DNA from 3 places in the Brenneria uluponensis genome. Region 3 is predicted to be linked to each of the others. Evidence: predicted binding sites of a transcription regulator. Region 3 holds the regulator's gene; each other region holds the start of a gene.

Region 1 (7,926 bases), 2.1 Mb from region 3:
AGCAACCATACCTTATGCCTGGCGCGTGTCAGTGCTACATACAGTAACCGTCGTTCTTCCGCATGTGGAAAACTTTCGAGTTTGGGCAACAGAACTTCTTCCAGCACCGACTCACGATCTGGCGCCGGAAACCCGTCTTTACCTTCATGCAGCCCAACGATGATAACGTAGTCAGCCTGTTGTCCTTTGCTGGCATGCATGGTCATAAAATCTATCGACAGATTAGGCCAACGCGTCGTTGCTTTTGACAATACAGCAGGACGTAAGTGATGGTAACGAGCCAGTACAAGAATACGTTCGTCACTTTTCACGTAACCGCTCATTTTGTCCAACAATGCCTCAAACTGCCCATCAGGTAACAGCGTCATAGCCTTCTTGTTGCCGTCTCTCAGGCTGTTAAGCGATTTTTTAATCTGACCGGGATTTTGCTGAATAAACTGGTTGGCCATTTCACCAATTCGGCTATTGAAACGGTAAGTTGTATCCAGGGCACACTGTGCTCCAATACCAAAATGCGTTTCAAATGCGGTGGTTAATGCCAGTTCAGCGCCACTGAAACGGTAAATAGCCTGCCAATCATCCCCTACAGCAAACAGGCAGGTTTCGCTGTTCTGGCGCCGGAATGCCGACAACAGTTGAGCCCGCTGAGGCGAAATATCCTGAAATTCATCGACCAGAATATGCTTCCAGGGACTGATAAAACGGCCTTTATCCAGAAAATTTACCGCTTGATGAATTAATCCGGAAAAATCTACCGCACCTTGCTCTTTCAGCGCTTTTTTCCAGGCCTTAAGTAAAGGCGCCATCAAACGTATTCGCTGCTGGAACACAGGTCTGATTTCCTCATTGGCCTGTGCAACCATGTCACTTTGTCTGCCGCCATGCATACGGATTAATCCCAGCCAACGTTCCAGACGCCCCGCCAACCTCTCAGCCAGCACGCGATCGTGCCAGAAATCACCTTCCGGTATTTCCCAATCCAGTTCTTCTGTCAGCCATTGACGCCATCCTTTAGCCTGCGCTTTTTTCTCGGCACATTGTTGCTGCCAGTGCTGAATCAAAAACTCTCGGCGACGTACACCGTTCGTCTCCAATTCACTGATCGTCGGTACATTACGGCTGCACTGTCGGATAATATGCAATGCCAACCCATGAAACGTTTTGGCCTGAATATCCTCAGTATGCAAACGCGTTTGAATACGTTCATTCATCTCTTGCGCCGCCTGTCGACCAAATGCGAGCAACAATATCTGTTCCGGTAATGCCTCGCCACGGTGCATCAACCAAGCTGCACGGGCTACCAATACCGATGTTTTTCCGCTACCGGCTCCCGCCAGCACCAGTACCGCCTCCTCGCCATTTACAACAGCCTGGCACTGCATAATATTCAACGGCGATGTTTCAACCGTGTCAAAAAAGGATTTCTGCTGTTCCAGCATACGTTGTACCCAACGCTGGTTGGCTCTCTCTCGTTGTTGCGACCCTTTCTCCAGCCATTGTTGACAGTACAGGTAGTTTTCCCGACACGAATCAAATTCACTCAGTCGCTCCAACGGGATAGGTAAAGAAGAAAATGCCTGGCGGATTGTGTTCTGTAACTGCACCAGCGCCTTACGAGTCAACCACCGGTCACGCGTTTCCAATGTTTGAATAGCATCGACCTGTTGTTGCAACACGCCGGCGCTGACCTGACTCATATCGTCACTCCAGCACTGCCAGGCCTGCAAAACGTAGCGATAAAACCGCTGGGTTTCCTGCCATTCAGTACCATGAAGGCGCACAACCTGATGATCAGGCACTTCAAATTCCAGCTCTCCCCAGATCACACCCTTTTTGCATCGAATTGCCAATAACTGATTAAACGGAATAAGGTATTCATGCTTATCACCGCTGACTTTCACACCCGCATTAAGCAATCTCACCCGATTATAGGGATGCTGCGCCAGATGCTTACCTAAAGAAGTTGATTTAAGTTCCATAACCTCTGCGCTATACCTTGTGAGACATTGTATCGTTCATGGCTGTAGTTTAACCGGTATATCACTTCACGCTATAGCCATAAAAACAGGTTAGGATATCCTGACTGTTAATGTGATAATTCGTTCTTCATCATAGAGTTTGGTTAAACAGGAATCATGGAGAAACTATGCGCGCTGTGCTTAATATCCTGAATTTTGTGCTGGGTGGATTCTTCACCACCCTTGCCTGGTTGCTGGCAACCGGCATCAGTATCGTGCTTATTTTCACCTTACCGCTAACCCGGTCATGCTGGGAAATCACTAAACTCTCCCTGCTACCTTACGGCAATGAAGCTATCCATATCGATGAATTATATCCTGAAAGGAAAAATCCTCTTCTCACTGCTGGCGGGACACTACTGAACCTCTTCTGGTTTATCTTTTTTGGCTGGTGGTTATGTCTGTCGCACATCATCAGCGGCATTGTGCAATGCCTGACTATCATTGGTATTCCGGTAGGTATTGCCAACTTCAAGATTGCAGCTATTGCACTCTGGCCGATTGGACGGCGCGTAGTTTCAGTTGAAGAAGCTCAGGCTGCCAGAGAAGCCAACGCCCGTAGACGTTACCAATAGCCCTGGGGCAGGAGAATATCGTGCTGCTCACCATTTCACCCGGCATGCGCCGCCATATCTACAATAGCAGTTGGTTATACAATATCCGTATTTTTCTGGCGCTGGCAGGTGCGGCTGCCATACCTTGGTGGCTGGGGCAGTCAACCACGACTATTCCAGTAACATTGGGGGTTGTCGCCGCTGCACTAACAGACCTTGATGACCGTCTTTCTGGTCGTCTTGTGAATTTGCTGATCACGTTAAGCTGCTTTCTGATCGCTTCCGTCTCAATTGAACTGCTCTTCCCTTATCCATGGTTGTTCGGTATCGGACTCTCTCTCTCTACCTGCGCTTTTATTCTGCTAGGTGCCTTGGGGCAGCGTTATGCCACCATCGCCTTTGGCGCGCTGCTCATTGCCATTTACACCATGCTGGGCATTTCCCTTTATGATAATTGGTATCAACAACCACTGATGCTGCTCGTTGGCGCACTGTGGTACAACTTGCTTACACTGCTTGGTCATCTTATTTTCCCTATCCGACCATTGCAGGACAATCTGGCGCGTTGTTATCAACAATTGGCTTACTATCTGGAAGCAAAAGCCAATCTGTTCGATCCTGATAGTGAAGATACTAACCAACCACTGATCGACGTTGCTCTGGCCAACAGTCAGTTGGTTTCAACGTTAAATCAGGCAAAGTCGTCACTACTTACCCGGCTACGGGGAGATCGTGGTCAACGAGGCACTCGCCGCACATTGCATTACTATTTTGTGGCGCAGGACATTCACGAACGAGCCAGCTCTTCACATGTGCAATATGAACAATTGCGTGAAACGCTGCGCTACAGTGATGTGTTGTTCCGGTTCCAACGGCTGCTTTCCATGCAGGCCCGAGCCTGTCAGCAACTGGCTCAATCTATTTTGTTGCATCAGAAGTACCAGCATGATACCCGCATTGAAAAAGCATTCGTGCATCTTGGATCAACCCTTGACAAGGTGGCTCAGCAAGGCGTCGATGCAGGTCAGATCAAGGCGCTGCGTTATCTTCTTAACAATCTGCGCGCTATTGACGCCCAGTTATCCACCATCGAATCCGAACAGACTATTGAACTGAACAATCATCAGGAAAACAGTCTGTCTGATGATAAAATAACCGGCTGGAGTGATGTTCGCTTACGCATCAGCCGCCACCTGACGCCAAAATCAGCCCTGTTTCGCCATGCCGTGCGCATGTCTGTACTGCTTTGCGCCGGTTATATCTTTATTCAGACAACCGGGTTACAGCACGGTTACTGGATATTGCTGACCAGCCTGTTCGTGTGTCAGCCCAATTACAATGCGACCCGTCGCCGTCTTGCACTGCGCATTATTGGCACGCTTAGCGGAATTCTGCTCGGGCTCCCGATCCTTTACTTCGTCCCCTCGATTGAAGGGCAGCTGGTGTTGATCGTCATCAGCGGCGTATTATTCTTCGCTTTTCGTAATGTGCAGTATGCTCATGCCACCATGTTTATCACTCTGCTGGTGTTGCTCTGTTTTAATCTTTTGGGTGAAGGATTTGAAGTCGCTGTACCACGTGTAGTGGATACATTACTGGGATGTGCGGTCGCCTGGATGGCGGTGAATTTTATCTGGCCTGACTGGCGTTTCCGGGGATTACCAGCAGTGATTAATAAAACGCTGGATGCAAACTGCCGTTATCTGGATGCCATTATGGTGCAATACCATCAGGGTAAAGATAATGGTCTTATCTACCGTATTGCGCGCCGTGATGCGCATAACTGCGATGCGGAACTGGCTTCAGTCATATCCAATATGTCAGCAGAACCCCATGCCACCCGCGAAACAATGGAAGGCGTATTTCGTCTGATGTGCCTTAATCATACGCTGTTAAGTTATATCTCTACGCTGGGCGCACACCGAGAAAAAATAGCAGCGCCAGAGATATTGCAGCTTCTGGATGATGCGGTTTGTTATGTCGATGATGCTCTCCATCACAATGCAAGCGATCAGCCGCGCGTTACACAGGAACTCAATGTGTTGGGATCTCGTATTCAAGCCCTGTCACCCGACCCAGATAGCAAAGAGCCCTTGGTTCTCCAACAGATAGGCTTGCTTATTGGCTTGTTACCCGAATTAACGCAATTGAAGAATCAGATGTTTGAATCAAGCATCAATAACCGTCCCACTGCCTGAGTCGATGGCATAATTGTACATTGACCAGATAATCTGATGAGCAAAGATGGGAGAACAGCTCGCGGTGCGGCAAATGCAGCTATGTGAACGATTAACAGAGCTATTGATGTTGATGATTTGCGAGCCATTGAATGCAGGATACTGCTTGCCCAAGATGAGCAAGCAGTATTTATCTTGCTGAATTATCTTGATAAACCTTTAATGTTTATGCGGTTGGCTAATACTTGGAGTGTTATGTTCAAACCACTCTATCAACTCATTACGCATACCGTGAGGCAACGCGGCTAAATGAATTCCACAGATAGCCCCAGCCAGAGCCAGCAAGATATTGACGCTGAGATGTTGGCTCACTGTCCGGAGTTTAAGGTAACTCAATTTAGCACCAAGTTCCTGTAAATCCGCAATATTCTTGATACCCGCTTTCCATAATAGCCGTTCAAGATCATGATTGAGATTAGGCAAATCTTTTAAACGACAGCACTGACTCCTGGCTGTTTTATCCTGTCTGGCACCCTGTAGCGATCTCCGCGCCAACCCAAGCAATTTCTCATGATTACCCCAAAGTCTATCGTCTACCAGATAATAACTTAGCGGGACAGGCATGCCTCGTTTGGTATAAATAAGATTGGGCACATTGAGTGCCAGAAAATAGTTTTCAAGGTGTTTCGTCGCTCTAAGATAAAGCTCTCCCCCCGAGACCAACGCAAAAATAATCTGATCAGCGGCAATACTGTAGCCACCAAACTGAGAACGAGAGCTTATGTGTCCCAAAGGAGCAAAAACACATTTCGACTGTAAAATCCTTTTTTCGCATAGTTGTTTCATTACTTTACCCTTAGTAGTGAAAGATCTTCCCTGTTTGATTTAACGACTATGTAACAGGAATCATTAATTAAACACATGCAGGGCGGTAGCTTCAAATACAAAATAGAGTTGACTGAAATTGCATATGAATTATGCGAGGCGCTTTCAAAAAATTCGGGTTGATCTTTGTTCGCACAAAAGATACTGTACACCCATACAGTAACGCTGTGGGTAGAACACATTATGCGCACTCAATCCGTTAATTCTCGCAACTTCTGTCATTCCTCATTGCCAGGACATGAAGCACCGTCCAGCGCATCAAATGGCGGTATTATCAGTGAAATTGTCTACACTCCGGATCAACCAGTGCTTGAACATCTTCTGATTCCTCTCTTACGGCAATTGGGAATGCAATCCCGCTGGTTACTATGGCTTTCTCCGCAGAAAAAAATCAGTCGTCACTGGTTACAACAGGCCGGGTTACCTCTGAATAAAACAATCCAGTTGCATCACCTCAGCCCAGTGAACACCGTTGATGCCATGGAAAAAGCACTGCTTACTGGGAATTACAGCGCCGTACTATGCTGGTTGTCAGAAGAATTGAGTAATGAGGAAAAGATACGACTGCAGCATGCTGCACAGAGTGGAAACACCTATGGATTTATCATGCGTTCAGAGGATAAAACTATTGATAGACTATTTTCTACGCTAAAGATTCACTCAAGATTATATCATTAAGCAAATTCAGAATTTTCTCACCAGGAAAAACACTACATAACGCGAATCCCCGCGCTATGCTTGATGTTAAGAACTGATTGGTCAGTTTTAAATATAATGACTTCGCCATATAAACAGCTACAATCAGCTATTATTTGTTAATAAGTATGTATAGACAGCTGGTATTTTTATGAGCTGCATCACATCATACTTGTAACTTTCACATCACGTTGTAGACTTTACTTCGCTGGAGTTGCTCTTCTGATAACACCACTTAATGGGATAAAAAATCACTTAATTGGTTGTGAATAGAAAACATAAGGGCAATGGCTCCAACGAGGGATTCTAACCAAAGGTTATTAGCCTTTAGCGCTAGTAACCGATTTGGATGATAATGAGGCGTAAAATGAAAAAAACAGCTATCGCTATTGCAGTGGCACTGGCCGGCTTTGCTACAGTAGCACAAGCCGCACCTAACGATAATACATGGTATGTAGGTGGTAAACTGGGCTGGTCCCAGTATCACGATGCTGGCATGAATGGCAACGGTTATCAAACGACTAACGATGCGCAGAAAGATCAACTGGGCACGGGTGTTTTTGCAGGTTATCAGGCTAACCCTTATTTAGGTTTTGAAATGGGTTACGACTGGTTGGGTCGTATGAAATATGTCGGTGCAAACCGTGGCAATTTCAAAGCTCAAGGCGTTCAGTTGGCAGCGAAGTTGAGCTATCCAATAATGAGCGATCTGGACGTCTATACTCGTCTTGGGGGTTTTGTATGGCGTGCTGATAGCAGCGATGACGTGACTGGCAACAGCGGTCATGATACCGGTGTTTCCCCATTAGCGGCTATCGGCGTTGAGTACGCAATAACCCCAAACTGGGCAACCCGCCTGGATTACCAATGGATTAACAACATCGGCGACGCGTCCACTGTTGGCGGACGTCCTGATAACGGTATGTTAAGTGTCGGTGTTTCTTATCGCTTTGGTCAGGACACTGCCGCTCCAGCTCCAGCTCCAGCCCCCGCTGTTGAGCCAGCTCCGGCACCCGTTGTTAACACCAAACATTTCACACTGAAATCCGATGTTCTGTTCACCTTCGACAAAGCAGTGCTGAAACCGGAAGGCCAGCGTTCTCTTGATCAATTGTACTCTCAACTGAGTTCAATGGATCCTAAAGACGGTTCTGTTGCTGTTCTGGGCTTCACTGACCGTCTGGGTTCTGAAAAGTATAATCAGGCCTTGTCTACCAAACGTGCACAGAGTGTTGTTGACTATCTGGTTTCCAAAGGGATCCCGTCTAACAAGATTTCTGCCCGCGGTCTTGGTGAATCCGACCCGGTTACCGGTTCTACCTGTAATAACGTGAAAGGACGTGCCGCGCTGATTAACTGCCTGGCGCCGGATCGTCGCGTAGAAATCGTAGTTAAAGGTATTAAAGACGTTGTAACTCAGCCTCAGGCTTAAGTTGCACAACATAACTCAGCGCATGCACATTGATAAACCTTTGCGTATGACGTATTGAGTCATAGAAAACAGTCCCGGTTCGTTCCGGGGCTGTTTTTTTATGGTTGAGATCCAACACAGTGACGACCTTCCCATGACTTGAAATACCGTTCAGGTCAGAAGGC
Region 2 (7,926 bases), 1.7 Mb from region 3:
ATTAAAACAGCGATTCCAAGCATCCTTGAGGGATTGAACCTATGGCGCTTACAAAAGCTGAAATGTCAGAATACCTGTTTGAAAAGCTTGGGCTGAGCAAACGGGATGCCAAAGAGCTAGTCGAGCTGTTTTTTGAAGAAGTTCGTCGCGCTTTGGAAAATGGCGAGCAAGTCAAATTGTCTGGTTTTGGTAATTTTGACTTGCGAGACAAGAACCAACGACCGGGACGTAACCCAAAAACTGGCGAAGATATTCCGATTACGGCGCGTCGTGTGGTCACGTTCCGTCCGGGGCAGAAATTGAAAAGTCGGGTAGAAAACGCTTCACCCAAAGAATGAAGAGTTAAACCAAAGGCCGCGTAAGCGGCCTTTTTTTTTGTCTATAGAAAACCCCCAGCTAGGCTGGGGGTTCCGTAAAGCTTTCAGCTATAAGTCGGTTATAAAAACCCCTTTCGATTTGTTAAAACACCTTGCGGTCTGGCAACTGCAAAAGTTAAGCAAAAAATTGAAAGGGGGTCCCATGGGGGACGAAAAGAGCTTAGCGCACACCCGATGGAACTGTAAATATCACATCGTTTTTGCGCCGAAGTACCGAAGGCAGGTGTTCTATGGAGAAAAGCGTAGGGCAATTGGCGGCATATTAAGAAAGTTGTGTGAATGGAAAAACGTGAACCTCGTGGAGGCAGAATGTTGTGTGGATCACATCCATATGCTTCTGGAGATCCCGCCGAAGATGAGTGTGTCGAGTTTTATGGGATACCTGAAGGGTAAGAGTAGCCTGATGGTTTATGAGCAATTTGGCGATTTGAAGTTTAAATACCGAAATCGAGAATTCTGGTGTCGAGGGTATTATGTAGATACGGTGGGAAAGAATACATCGAAGATACAAGAATACATAAAGCACCAATTGGAGCAAGATAAGTTGGGTGAGCAACTCTCGATCCCATATCCGGGTAGCCCGTTTACGGGCCGTAAGTAATCCATAGATGCAAATGTCAGATCGCGATGCGCCTGTTAGGGCGCGGCTGGTAACAGAGCCTTATAGGCGCATATGAAAAACCTCCGGCTATGCCGGAGGATATTTATTTGAGTGAGCGATGAACTTTAGGTATCGCTAGAGGGTTTCTTTGTTTTGGGTACAAGGTGAGGGGGCACTGGGCGATAGTCATCTATTAAATGACGGATAGCCAGAATAGGGTGATACAACAGCATTCGTGGTCCTGACCAGCGCATTATTGTTTTGATTTCTTCGCGTTTTGCTGGTTGATAGCAATGGATGGGGCATTGTTTGCAGGCCGGTTTTTCTTCTTTAAAGTAACATCTTTCCAGACGATTCACCGCATATTGGAATAGATGAACATAACGGTCGGCATCGTTTTCTGGTGCTGGATGCCTTTTTTCATACAGATCAATCATCAAGCTGACAGTATGGATTTCTCGTTGGATTCGTTTCCCCGGCATAATATTATTTCTCCCATCTCCTGCTGCACAGTGCTTGAGTTAATAGATATATTTTATATGCAATTTATAAATGATGAAATAGTGGTTCACACCACAACACCACAAGAATAAAGATGGAATGCACATTATCGATCAAGGGGCGAAAAAATACGTTTATGAGGAACGTGTTGCCATCCAGGACAGCAGTGATCCTACCGTGATCATGAGAACTCCCTGCCAGAACGAAAAGGTGGGGATAATATTCAGCCATAATGCACTCAGTAATGCAGATAGCATTGGCGTAAAGTAAGATGCGGTGGCCAGCAATGTGAGATTACCCCGCTGTATGCCGATGTCCCACGCCATATACGATAATGCCGTAGAGCCTGCGATAAACAGCAATTCCAACACCGTGGTCAGAGAAAAGGAAAGCACGGGTTCTTCGCTGAACAGATATTGACGCCACAACACCGCTGATACCGCAACAAAGAACAGTGAAATACCGCTTTTACCACCACCAAAACGGCGAGAAACATTGCAATACAGTGCCCAGACAATAGCGGCGGCAAAGGCCAATCCGTAAGCTACGGGGTTGGCAATAATGTTGTGCCACATGAGTGATAGTGACCAGACACCATCGCCTTTCATGATCCATACGATACCGGCTAATGACAGCGCAATACCTGGCCACAGGAAAAAGCGACTTTTCTGTTGGTTAATAACGATGGCGAACAGAATAGTCAGACAAGGCCAGAGATAATTAATCATTCCCAATTCCATAGCCTGCATACGATTACTTGCAAAACCGATAGCCAGAGAAAAAAAGATCTCATAGCAGACAAACAGGGCTCCACCTAGCAGTAAATAGATTTTGGATTGACTTCTAATGGGAGGAAAACCATTGAACAGAATAAGGCATAGTGCGCTGGAGGAGTAAATCATTGCGGCTCCGCCAAGAGGGCCCAGCGATTCTGTCAACCTTCGTATTAGTCCAACAGACGTACTCCAAAGCAGTATGGCACTTAATCCAACCAGCGTAGCGCGTTGTGACGTTATTTCCATGATGAGGGCTTAAGATGGGGTCCAATGAAAAGCGGATGTCATAATGGCATCCGCATAACGTATTGAGTTATGTCAATTAACGCCAGAAGTCGTCAAAAACGGTAATTGGCGGACGACGTTTGTGTTCGGTCTTGCTGTACCAGTTTTCGATGATTGCTGCATCTTTCGGATCAATCTGTTTGCCCTCCAGATAATCATCAATTTTTTCATAAGTGACGCCAAGCGCCACTTCGTCAGGCAGAGCCGGCCGATTATCTTCCAAATCTGCTGTGGGGGTCTTGGTATAGAGATGGGACGGGCAGCCAAGCAGTTTTAACAACGCTTTCCCCTGGCGTTTATTCAAACGGAAGATTGGATTGATATCCGTACCTCCATCACCGTATTTGGTGAAGAAACCCGTTACGGCTTCAGCAGCATGATCCGTTCCCGCCACCAGACCTGCGTTCATGCCCGCAATACTGTACTGAGCTTTCATCCGTTCACGTGCTTTTTCATTGCCTTTCACAAAATCGGACAGTTCAATACCTAGCTCACGCAAGGTCGCTTCACTGGCCTCTATGGCTGGCTTGATGTTTACTTTCAACACTCGGTCTGGTTGGATAAATGCAAGGGCGTCCTGGCAGTCATGTTCATCGGCCTGTACACCGAACGGCAAACGAACAGCGATGAACTGGTAATCGTCTTTTCCGGTTTCATTGCGCAATTCGCTAATGGCGGTTTGGCATAGTTTGCCAGTGAGGGTCGAATCCTGGCCACCACTAATTCCTAATACCAAACTTTTGATAAATGGGTGTGCTTTAAGATAATCTTTTAAAAAATCAACACTCACACGGATTTCCTGCGCTGGATCGATGGTGCTTTTTACACTTAGCGCCTGGATGATTTCCTGCTGTAATGACATACAACCCCCTCCTGAACTTATTGATACGCCAGAATAATTATTCTCATTGCTAAAGATTAACGTTAACTGCCACAGAGTAAAAGAACAAGTCATGTGCGGAGAGTTTTACACGAGATTAGTGTTATTGGTGCCAACTTTTATCTTATCAAAAGCAGCGTTTCGGTTTGAGAAGCCACACATTCTCATCTAGTCTTAAGTCTAATGGATATAAAAATGGGGTACCTCAATGAAAAATGGTCGACTCATCATGTGTATTGCCGCAGGTGCGGTGATGCTTTCTGGATGTACAGCATATAATCGGGCTGAAAACTATTTAACAAAACCCGTGGTAAGAGATGTGAATAAAGGTATGACCAGGCAGCAAGTGAACCAAATTGCCGGTTCTCCTTCGACGACCGTTACAATGGTCAATGCCAGGGGAACGTGTGATACTTATATCTTGGGAACGCATGATGGCAAGGTTCAGCATTATTTCGTTAGCTTTGATGAAACGGGCCACGTTATGAACAAGGGTTTCCAAAGCTGTCAGGAGTACGATACGAATCCACAGCATTAATTCAGGTTGAGTATAATCATACCGGAGGAGGGTAACCGCCTCCGGTTTTTTTTGTGAAAATGGTCAGATATTAATATTGTGCCAGTTTTGTATATTATGGGATGAGTAATTGATGAACACGGTGCTGGAAAAGCTTAATTGACAGCGTGTCGTTCCAGCCATCAAGCGGTTGTTGGGGGTGAAAGATTGAAAAGGCAATCAATCCAATGCAGAGGATACGCTCCAGTTGATTACCTTTTTGACTGTTCAGGATAGGCAAACGAAAGCGCCAGCGACATGGCCATAGTAGCGGAACTCCTGCGGTAGTCAGCATATCGCCAGCGATATGGCTAAGATAGCCAACGATCATGGCGTGATAGGCATCAGTGGGTATTAGCCAGTCAGTAGGTAACTGGGTATGGATAAAATAGAGCCCGAGCATGATTGCCAACAGACTGTGGGTAAAACCGCGGTGACCAAATGCCCGGGCGATAGGAACGGAAATCCACTTTAACCGTTGCCCCAGCACTGATTTAGGATGATCGATATCTGGCAACAAGGCCGTCAGTAACGCACCTGGAATAATATGCCACCAGTCTCCTGCGGCCAGCGCGGGCGATAGTTCTATTTTTTTAGCCAAGATAACACTAGCAATAGAGAAGAGAAGGTGTCCTTCCGCAGTCATGAAACGTCTCGAAAACTGTTATTTTATACAGTATAGGAGATCGTGATGAGTGACGAAAGCAGTGACAGCGTAACTATTTATTTTTATTGATGACATTAATCATACTATTGGTAACCATTCATCAATAAAGATTATTTCCCCGCATGATCATTTTCTTTTTTTATGGCTGGCAATGATTTAATCCAGTTATCCAGTAATTGCGGCCAGGTTGCGACGGGTAATCCCTGGGTCCCACGGATACCAAAACCATGTTTACCCTGCGTAAACAGATGCATTTCAACCGGGATATGATGCGCCCGTAATGCCGAAAACATAACCAGACTATTATCAACAGCAACGGAAGGATCATCCACCGCATGGACCAAAAATGTTGGGGGTGTTTGATCGGTAACCTGTGTTTCGGCAGAATAGCGATTAATCTGTGCATTGGTAGGATGATGACCTATCAGTGCAATCCTGGACCCATTGTGGGCAATAGCTGTTTGCATGGAAATGACAGGGTACATCAACACCATAAAATCAGGCCGGGCACTTAGTTTGTCAATAGCATCCTGGGCGGGATAAACAGCCTGATCGAATCGTGTACCAAGACTGGCAGCAACATGACCACCGGCAGAAAAACCCATAATGCCAATTTGTTGTGGATTGATATGCCATTTGCCAGCGTTGGCGCGTAAGCTACGAATAGCTCGTTGTGCATCGGCTAACGGAGCATCTGCACCTTCTTTGTGACCTTCACCAGGCATTCGATAGGTCATCACAAACAGGGTATAGCCTTGTTGATTAAAGAAAGGGGCTAATACACTGCCTTCTTTATCCAGAACAACTCGTTGGTAGGCGCCGCCTGGTGTGATGAGTAGCGCGATTCCATTAGGTTTACTCGCTGGATAGACAGTAATTTCCGGGCTACGAACGCCGGTGGCGGCTCGATCGGGCAACGCCGGGTTTTTGCTTCTTTCCACGACCTGTGGTTGTGCGTGTGAGGTCGCTGCCCCAGGAGCTTCCTCTTGTGGCCAGACGGGGAAAGTCGACTGGGAGTAACTGAATCCATTAACTGACATCATAATGGTTCCGGCAATTAATAAACGGAGAATCATGATATACCTTTTGGTTTGTAATAGGTGCAATAGTGAAAAGAGTCAGTTTCGATATATTGTTTTTTCAGCAAAAAAAAACGGACATTTATCGGAGAAAATGTCCGCTATAAAATGATGACTAAACAAATAACGTTCATTCGTAAAGAGGGTAGTTAGACACAGGAATATCAAACTCAATTAATGATAGCGTTATTAAAATAAATTCACAAGCAATGATTATAAATATGTAATTTAAAACCAAACCAGTTATCAATTTAATTTATCCGAGAATATAAACCGCCTTCTATAACAAGCAAGGCAGTCTGCCGTTACCTATTAGAATGTGTAGACTACACCTACACGATAACGGGTTTGACGATGATCGCTGGTGCCGTTATCTGCGAGGTTGGATAAAGAAATATAAGGCTTCCAGTTTTTATCCCATTTATAAGATAATTTAACCTGATGATCGGCATTGTAGCTATGGTTGTCATAGCTCTTTGCTCCGGCATGGTTAATTTTCTTGAAGTCATATTCATAAGAAATATTATAATCTTTGAGAAACGTATAGCCGACATTTGCGGTAATATTATAACCATTCTCAGCCGTATTACTTGAACTACCAATATTACCACTGATACGTTTGTAATAAGGGCGATAACGCAGTGTGGCAGTCCAGTCATCGGCAAATTTTACTCCACCGCGAAGATAAGGACGATAAGTATTGTATGTGGACCCGGAGACTAAGCTAAAGCCACTTTCCAGCGAAAAAGTTTGATTGAATTTATAGAGATAACTCGCAATCACTTCAGTTTCATTGCTAACCTGTTCATTAAACGGCTTATTCGGCGTGCTGTCTGCACTGGATTGTTTCCATGATACTTCTGAAGATAATCCAAAACCATTGGCGAATCGGTTTGATATTAATAAGCGATCCCGTTGGTCACCTTTCGCAGTATCCCGCCATTCATGCCGGTAATCAATTGATACCGCCAGTGCGTTTACACTAATTAATGACGTTACAGCCAGAGCGAGTAGTTTTAATTTCATTTTTAATTTTCCCTATTAATTAAGGAGTGAAGCAAAAAATTGAAGGACGCAATATTTCGTTTTAAAGCAGGTTCTATTTTAAGGACATATTAAATCTATTTTGTGATCAAGATCGGTTTGAATATTAAAAATTGAAACTTGGTTTCATTTTGTGATGGCGATCAATGGGAATATATGATCTGTTTCATTTTTAATAAAATAACCCTGCCATGGGTATGGCAGGGTTATTAATATAATAAATAACTTCTATTATTATCTCATGGCACGTTTCAGAATACGATCACCTTGACGCTGGAAATATTTTGCTGTTTCTTTCACCGACTTCTGACCGTAGTCAATATACTGAATGGCATCACCGAATAGTACTACGATTTGCGGATCATCAAAATAAGGTGATGTTTTCATTGCATGTGGTAAAGACAGTGCCATAGTCAGGCCTGCTACCGATGGATCGCTATCTTTAATTACGCCATCAGCACGTAATTGCGCGACGGCGGATTTGCTCAATGGTACACCACGCTCCAGGCCCATGGCCTGTACACCTTCTTTACTGTTCAGTAAGAAGTTGATTAACATCGCGGCTTCTTTCGGATGCTTGGTAGATTTACCGATAGAAAACATCTGTGCAGGTTTAAAGAACAGACCTGCGTCTTTGGCACCTGGTAACATGGGGTAGTCTCCCAGTACCAGCTTGGCAGGCGCTTTCAAGTTATCAGAGTACTTGGTAATGGTAGAGTTCCACATATAAGTACCCGCCCATTCACCCGCAATCCACGGTTTCATTTCATACATATTGCTCTTGCCGAACGAGGCATAGTATTTCGATGATGGCATAACATGGGAATCGACCATTTTTTTATACATCTGGAAGAACTCAACCCATTGTGCCTCGGTATAAGCGAATTTTTTCGCCTTTTCATCCACGGCAGGAATGTTGTATTTCTGCACCATGTAAGAACGTAACAACGCCAACGAGTCCTGATGTTCCAGAACGACGGGATAGTATTGATCTCCCAGTTTCTCCTTGAATACTTTACCGGCGTTCAGCAGTTCATCCCAGGTTTTCGGATAGGACAGCCCCGCTTTTTTCCAGGTTTCGTCGTTATAGTAGAACATCCGGGCTGTGACGGAGATAGGAATGCCGTTCAATTTTCCGTCAATAGTCGTAGCTTGCAGCT
Region 3 (7,926 bases):
TGGCATTAGGGCATCTGGCCGGATTAAGTGAAATATTTTATTGGTCAGTGCTGATTGCGGCCGGATTGTTTGCTTACCAACAGAGATTGATTGCCGGGCGTGAGCGTGAAAGTTGTTTCCGTGCTTTCAGAAATAACAATTACGTTGGTATGGTGTTGTTTGCCGGCATTTTGCTCGGTTTGTAATCGAATGGCTGCGGTAGGGACACTACCGCAGCCATATGTGGCTTTATGCCACTGATGGAGGGATTTCCGGTGTTGCCGATTTCTCTGACGCGCTGGCGCTTTCTATTGTCAGTCTGACATCTGGGGTGATCATGTCCCCCAGGATGCTATAGATTTCCAACGTATTTTCCGGAATAGCATCGCCAGTATCATTGATGTAACCTTCTGTCCGCAGCGTGTTAACCAGCGTGGAAAAAACAGCTTTATCAAAGAACTCCGGTGCGTTGATTCCATGCAATACTGACAAGCGCTGAGCCATGTTACGACTCTCTTTTTCCAGCATACTGCGACTGATACTCGGATTTGTGCTGAGTAATGATAGTGTAATGGCGTAACGTTGAAGGGTTTCGCGAATACCCGCCGATAGCAATTGAAGTGTTCTTATCCGCGCTGGATTCAGTACCAACCCTTTTTCATCTATCAAAATCAGGCGCTGACTAGCCAGTTCTTCTGTTAGTGCAGTCAATACATCACTCAATTGGGATTTTTCGTAGTGCAAGAAAAGTTCAGCTTGCAGGAGTGGGTAAACCAATGTGACCTGACGCAACAGCTCTGTCTGGGTAACCGTTCGATGATGGATGATGATACTGGCAATCAGCGAGGGCAATACCAGCAAGTGTTGGATATTGTTACGGTAGTAGGTCATCAATACCGCTTGTTCACGCGGGAGAATGATAATGTCACCAACATTATCTTTTTCGACTTCAAACTTATCCATGCTCAATGCATGGTCGAGCAGTTCGGCTGCTGTTTTGTTGGGAACGGTGATGTCGGTAGCATAAGGAACATTGCGCAGTATTTGCAGATAACACTCCAGCTGTTCTTCCATCTGCTTGCGGGTCAAAGCACGCTGACGAGAAGCTAACAGCGCCGTAGAGCATAGGTTCATGGCGTTTGCCGCGGCCGAATTATTAATGCGAACCATGATATTCATGGCAATGTCCTGCACTGTGGGTGTCAACCAACTTGGGCGCTGGACTTCGATAGGATCAATGGCTTCCTGCCATTGTGGTACGTGCGAATTTAGGTAAGCCATTAAGGGCAGGGGTTCGCCAAAATTCACATACCCTTGTCCGAGGTTACGTAGTTTGCGCAAACCACGCACCATCTGTATGAAACCCTCTTTTTCTTTAGTGGCGCCACGAAGTTCTCTGGCATAAGTAGCCACTTCCATCACATGTTCGTAGCCGATGTAGACGGGCACCAGGGTGATTGCTCGGGTACCACCACGCAACATAGCTTGAATTGTCATCGATAGCGTGCCGGTTTTGGGTTCCAGCAGTCGTCCGGTACGGGAACGTCCACCTTCGACAAAATACTCTACGGAATAACCACGCGTGAATAGTTCACCCAGGTATTCTCGGAACAAGGTAGAGTAAAGTTTGTTGTTGAAAGTGCGGCGGATAAAAAACGCGCCCAGGCGGCGGAAAATCGGGCCAGCTGGCCAGAAATTCAGATTAACGCCAGCAGCAATATGGGGTGGTACTAACCCTTGATGATAAAGCACATAGGAGAGCAGCAGATAATCCATATGGCTGCGGTGGCAGGGGACATAAACAATTTCGTGACCGTCTTGCGCCAGTTGGCGTACCCGTTCAGCATTGTGAACATTAATCCCTTGATAAAGGCGGTTCCAGGTCCAGCTCAGCACCCGGTCCGACAATCGTACCACTTCATAAGAGAAATTCGCGGCAATTTCTTCCAACAACGCTATGGCATTCTGTTGCGCCTTCTCATGGGGGATTTTTTTTACACGAGCTTCATCATCAATTGCTTTGGTGATGGCATTTGACGTCAACAATTTGTTGAAAAGGTCTTGCCTTACTGGTAGCCGAGGCCCGACAGCGGCCAAACGTTGGCGGGCAAAGTGTATTCGCGCGACGCGGGCCAGCTTATGAGCGATGGTTTTATCAGTGCCATGCTCTGTCGCCATATAACGGAGCGATATTGGACTGGAAAAACGGACAAAACTATCACGTCCTAGCCATAAAACAGCAAAAAATTTCTCAATGCCGTTTAACAAACGCAGGTGTGGTGTGGCTTGATGTTGATTTTCACGACCTGGCGAGCGACCAAACATCACTGAAACTGGCACCATCTGTACATCTAACGCCGGGTTACTGCTATGCAGATCCAGGTAGTCGTGAAACAGTTTTATGGATTTCTGCTTGGGGACGTAGTAGCGGAATACTCGTGGACCATCATTAATAAATACATAGCTGGGCAACTCTTCACCATCAATAACCAATGGTTGTAAAGGGTCTGGTAGCCCCAGCGCCAGACATTTAGTCCGCAGCGTTAGTAGATCCGCTTTAGAGTTATAGGGCAATACATAGAAAACCGGACGTGAAGGATCCAAATCCAATTCAGCGACAGGATCATGAGGAATAATCTTACTCTTTACCAAGAGTTTAAGGGGGAAATTCAGTAAGTTATAGTAAATTCTACGCCAACCTGACATAACAACCAGAAGCCTCTTGTTAGCAACTCGCCGCAAGGATACCAGAAACCTCACTGGAGATCTGTGGTGATGAGACGATGATAGCGCGTTAAAATTGCGTTCAATCACGAATAAAGGAATGGAGTAAGTATGAATAAAGCAACTGGAATAACCCGTATTATCAAAGCAACGGGATATTCCCTCCAGGGGTTGAAGCAGGCCTGGCGGCATGAAGCTGCATTTCGTCAGGAGTCATTACTCACTCTTGCCTCTATTATTATTGCTTGTTGGCTGCCAGTTTCAACAATTGAAAGGCTATTACTCATCGGGTCAGTTGTACTGATTGTATTATTTGAATTGGTCAATAGCGCTATCGAAGCGGTAGTCGACAGAGTGGGGCTGGAGTATCACGAATTATCGGGACGAGCGAAAGATATTGGCTCGGCAGCTGTTTTCGTCGCCTGTTTGTTGGCTGCTGTCGTCTGGATCTCACTACTGTGGAATCATTTTGCATGACGGCTTCCAGAATCGGAGAAAAAAGCGCTGAATGGCAATATCAAGGTTCCCATCGACACCTTCCCTGTATATACTCACAGCTAAACTGTATAAACAACCAGGGGGCGGGATGAAAGAGTTAACAGCCAGACAACAGCAGGTTTATGATCTTATCCGTGATCATATCTCACAAACCGGTATGCCGCCTACACGGGCAGAGATTGCGCAGCAGTTGGGATTCCGTTCCCCTAATGCCGCAGAAGAGCATTTAAAGGCACTGGCACGCAAGGGTGTGATCGAGATTGTTACCGGCGCGTCCCGTGGTATCCGCTTGTTGATGGAAGAAGAAGATCTTGGATTGCCTTTGATTGGCCGGGTTGCGGCCGGTGAGCCCTTGCTGGCTCAACAGCATATTGAGTGCCATTATCAGGTTGATCCATCCATGTTTAAACCGAGTGCGGATTTTTTGCTAAGAGTCAGCGGAATGTCGATGAAAGATATCGGTATTCTGGATGGTGATCTACTGGCCGTGCATAAAACGCAAGATGTATATAATGGTCAGGTTGTTGTGGCGCGTATTGATGACGAAGTTACCGTTAAACGTCTGAAAAAACAAGGTAACATCATACAGTTACTGGCGGAAAACAGAGAATTCAAACCTATTGTTGTTGACTTGCGTGAACAGAGTTTTTCTATTGAAGGACTGGCGGTTGGTGTCATTCGTAACAGCGATTGGAACTGATATATTCCTTCATTTCCTTTATTCATCTCGGCCTTTAAAATATAGCGCTCGCTCTTCTAATATGAGCGGGTGCGTCTTCAAGTGAGATGCCGTTATTTTACTTATTCCCCTACTTTTACCAGCCATCTATTTCAGCAATTCCTCTTACAGTTTTTACTTTCTAATGAGTTCTCCAAAAATATAAATTTTAAATCATCCACCGGTACTTAGCGGACATTGATTATGTGGTTCACAGCGGAATACTCGAGGGATAGGAAAATTGAGTCGCAACTATCGTTTTTTAATGGTGATACTGTGATCGTGATTGCAATTTTCTCGGTGGTCGCATGATTCAACCTGCTGGCATGCACTGCATAATCCATGAGCTTCCACCACACTGTGGCGCAAAATGAAATCTGACTGCTTAGCCAATTGCTGAAGGTTTTCCTCGACACCGACTGTTTGCCGCTCCGTTACCTGGCCGCATCGGTCACAGATAAATAATGCGGATGTGTGATTATGCTCTTCGAAATGATGACATAACACATAACTGTTAGTGGACTCGACCCGATGAATAAATCCCTGTTCCAGTAGAAAATCGAGAGCACGGTAAACCGTAGGTGGTTTTGCCTGGGGTTCAGAAACACGGAGCAGATCCAGTAAATCGTAAGCACTGATAGCGCCAGGCTGTTGCGCCATCAAACGCAGAACCTCCTGCCGCTGAGGTGTCAGGCGCACGCAGCGCTGCTGACAAAGCTGTTCGGCCAAGGCAAGAAGTTTTCCCGGATTGATTGAATCCATTGCAGTAACCCCGAAGCATGTCTGAGAGCATTATGATTTATCTTATCATGCCTGGACAAAAACACCGAAAAGACAACCTGGTCCGAGTATCAGACCACCAGATCGATGAGCAGTGCTCGCATTGGCGTTTCCGCCAGAACGGTTATTTTTGCTTCCTGCTGGATAAAGGCACCATCACCACAATGCAACGTTTTGCTATTTTCTGGCGTGATGCCATTAATTCGCATTGTTCCATTTATTGACTGTAAATAAGCGCGATTACCGTTTAGTGTAATGGTGTTTTGCTCGTGGATATTGAGATCCAGATGATAGATCCATACTTGCTGACGTAAGTACAGACTATGCTGATCCTGAGTTTCTTCGGGGGACGCCAGCAAATGACAGCCTTTTTTATCCAGCGAGAGCCGTTGCAAGGTGCGGTTTTCTTGTGTGGGGCAGGCATTCAGCCATAATTGCAGGCGCGTAAGTGATGTTTTATGGCAAGCATTATGTTCGCTATAGCTGACATTGGGCTGCGTGGCCAATAATAGCGCATCGCCTGCTTTTGCTCTGGCATGGTTACCGTTGCTATCGCGGTACTCGGCTTCCCCCTGCAATATAATATTGAGAATATCTACTTGTGGGTAGGTTCGAGGTTGAAAAGCCGCGCCAGGGGCAAGGACTTCCTGATTAAGCACGCGCAAAGAAGCATAACCTAGTAGTTCGGGGTCAAAATAGTGACCAAAAGAGAATGTATAACGTGCCTGTAACCAGCCATAGTCAGCCTGACCGCAATGTTCTGCTACTTTGCTAATGATCATGGTCTTCGGCCTGTAAAATTATCCATGTATTAGATAGTAATTGGCTGGACGCTGGATTGTTAGCCAGTTAATCTGGTCTGTACGTTCAAAAATTCTGAATGAGTATAAAATGGCAAAAGAGCGGGCATTAACGTTAGAAGCTTTAAGGGTCATGGATGCCATAGACCGTCGGGGAAGCTTTGCCGCTGCAGCGGACGAATTGGGGCGGGTGCCTTCAGCCCTGAGTTATACCATGCAAAAACTGGAGGATGAGCTGGATGTGGTTCTGTTTGACCGTTCCGGACATCGTACCAAATTCACCAATGTTGGTCGGATGCTGCTGGAACGCGGACGTATTTTGCTGGATGCGGCGGATAAGCTCACTACTGATGCAGAAGCACTAGCGCGTGGATGGGAAACGCATTTAACGATTGTGATTGAAGCACTGGTTCCGATTGAACGATTATTTCCGTTACTGAATAAGCTGTCCTTGAAGGCCAACACCCAGGTGTCGCTAATTCAGGAGGTGCTGGCCGGTGCCTGGGAACGTCTGGAACAAGGTCGGGCCGATATTGTCATCGCACCCGACATGCATTTCCGCGCATCATCTGAAATCAATACACGTAAACTGTATTTGATGAAAAGTGTTTGTGTAGCAAGTCCAGGCCATCCAATTCATGATGAACCAGAGCCGTTGTCCGAGGTTACTCGTGTTAAATACCGGGGGATTGCTATTGCGGATACTGCGCGTGAACGTCCGGTACTGACAGTACAACTGTTGGATAAACAACCTCGTCTTACCGTAAGTTCTATGGATGATAAACGCCGTGCACTGCTGGCCGGGTTAGGTGTGGCAACTATGCCTTATGATATGGTGGCTCAAGATATCGCTGAGGGACGGTTGCGAGTTGTCAGCCCGGAGAACACATTTGAAAGTCAGATTATTATGGCGTGGCGACGGGATAGTATGGGGGAGGCAAAGTCCTGGTTTTTACGTGAGATTCCAAAATTGCTTATTCAGAAGTGATGGTTATTCATCATTAAGTAAAAGGAGTATTGGGTACTCCTTTTACTACTTGTAGATAACCCTCTTGAATCTACATTGCACGGTAGATTCAAGGGGCTGTACGGGTGTTTTTTACTTTCCTATTCCCCCGGTTATCCTAAAAATTATTCATAAAATCGGGTGGATCGATCATGTGGATCAGAAAATGATCTTTCGGGGCCAATGGAAATGATGCCGTGTGGGTTGATGGTGGGATGGCTGCGGTAATAGTGGTGACGGATATGATCCATGTTTACTGTTTCGGCGATGCCAGGTAGTTGGTAGATATCCCTTACGAAACCGTACAGGTTGAAGTAATCAGTTATGCGGCGTTTGTCACATTTGAAATGGGTATGGTACACAGGATCAAAACGGATCAGTGTTGTCCACAAGCGAAGGTCAGCTTCTGTGAGCCGTTCACCTGTCAGGTAACGTTGATGGCTGAGCCTGTTTTCCAGTTTATCCAATGCAGAAAATAAGTTGGTTACGGCATCATCATAAGCAGTCTGGCTGGTTGCAAACCCTGCTTTATAGACACCATTATTTACCTGATGATAAATCCATTCATTTAACTCATTGATTTGCTGACGCAGTGCTGGTGAATAGTAGTCACCAGGCGCAGCACCAACATCATCAAAAGCGCTGTTAAACATGCGGATGATATCAGCGGACTCGTTGCTGACAATAGTATGTTGTTGCGTGTCCCACAGTAGGGGAACGGTAACGCGTCCGCTGTAATCAGCCAGTGAATGGAGATAGAGCTGGTAAAGGAATTCGTGCTGATAAAGCTTGTCCCCTGTTGCGTCGGGAAAGTCAGTATTAAATGTCCAGCCCTGGTCCAGCATTAACGGATGTACTACCGAGACCTCAATGTGTTCTTCCAGTGCTTTCAATTTTCTGAGTAGCAGTGTGCGATGTGCCCAGGGACAGGCTAGCGACACGTATAAATGGTAACGTCTGGACTCAGCCTTAAAACCGCCTTTGCCTGTGGGGCCTGGTTTACCATCAGGTGTAACCCAGTTGCGGTAAAATGTTTCCGGGCGTTTGAAATGGCCACCAGTCGACCGAGTTTCATACCATGTGTCATGCCATACACCATCAACTAATTGTCCCATTTTGAGTACCTTCCTGAAAATACATGAAACCATGACAGCAACGTTCATCCGTTTACCACCATGGCATTTGTAGAATAAAGGCAATACCGGTGGGGTAATGCCGTTTCTACCACTTTTTATTCAGTAAGTTGTCAATGCTGAAAGCACCCGGACCAGTCACGAATAGCAGTAGGTAACCACCTGCAATGGTCAGGTTTTTCATGAACATTACTTGGTTTACGCTTACAGCGAAATCACTGTGGAAGAGAAAAGCGGTCAGCAAGGCAAAGATAACGGTGAATAGTGCTGTAGTACGGGTTAGAAAAC

Evidence for each region. The regulator LexA, encoded in region 3, represses DNA repair genes until DNA is damaged. The targets are predictions, from matches to a motif close to TNCTGTATGTACATACAGNA.
Region 1: the regulator LexA is predicted to act here: its motif matches at 5,777-5,796, upstream of sulA (SOS-induced cell division inhibitor SulA).
Region 2: the regulator LexA is predicted to act here: its motif matches at 4,636-4,655, upstream of RS889_RS12210 (metal-dependent hydrolase).

Annotation. Positions count from the first base shown of each region.
Region 1 is NZ_CP135917.1:1,418,297-1,426,222, reverse strand. Features, by position in the region: gene helD (DNA helicase IV) at 1-1,979, opposite strand, end outside; gene RS889_RS06510 (YccF domain-containing protein) at 2,147-2,593, shown strand; gene yccS (YccS family putative transporter) at 2,617-4,770, shown strand; gene RS889_RS06500 (TfoX/Sxy family DNA transformation protein) at 4,969-5,595, opposite strand; gene sulA (SOS-induced cell division inhibitor SulA) at 5,818-6,312, shown strand; gene ompA (porin OmpA) at 6,698-7,762, shown strand.
Region 2 is NZ_CP135917.1:2,638,730-2,646,655, reverse strand. Features, by position in the region: gene pheT (phenylalanine--tRNA ligase subunit beta) at 1-37, shown strand, start outside; gene ihfA (integration host factor subunit alpha) at 42-338, shown strand; gene tnpA (IS200/IS605 family transposase) at 520-978, shown strand; gene RS889_RS12230 (nitrous oxide-stimulated promoter family protein) at 1,104-1,460, opposite strand; gene yddG (aromatic amino acid DMT transporter YddG) at 1,614-2,495, opposite strand; gene nadE (ammonia-dependent NAD(+) synthetase) at 2,578-3,402, opposite strand; gene osmE (osmotically-inducible lipoprotein OsmE) at 3,629-3,958, shown strand; gene RS889_RS12210 (metal-dependent hydrolase) at 4,053-4,622, opposite strand; gene paeX (pectin acetylesterase PaeX) at 4,754-5,719, opposite strand; gene RS889_RS12200 (oligogalacturonate-specific porin KdgM family protein) at 6,035-6,748, opposite strand; gene RS889_RS12195 (ABC transporter substrate-binding protein) at 7,001-7,926, opposite strand, start outside.
Region 3 is NZ_CP135917.1:4,364,197-4,372,122, reverse strand. Features, by position in the region: gene ubiA (4-hydroxybenzoate octaprenyltransferase) at 1-185, shown strand, start outside; gene plsB (glycerol-3-phosphate 1-O-acyltransferase PlsB) at 229-2,685, opposite strand; gene RS889_RS20355 (diacylglycerol kinase) at 2,815-3,180, shown strand; gene lexA (transcriptional repressor LexA) at 3,290-3,901, shown strand; gene zur (zinc uptake transcriptional repressor Zur) at 4,172-4,681, opposite strand; gene RS889_RS20340 (pirin family protein) at 4,771-5,481, opposite strand; gene RS889_RS20335 (LysR family transcriptional regulator) at 5,591-6,487, shown strand; gene RS889_RS20330 (glutathione S-transferase family protein) at 6,631-7,620, opposite strand; gene RS889_RS20325 (DoxX family protein) at 7,727-7,926, opposite strand, start outside.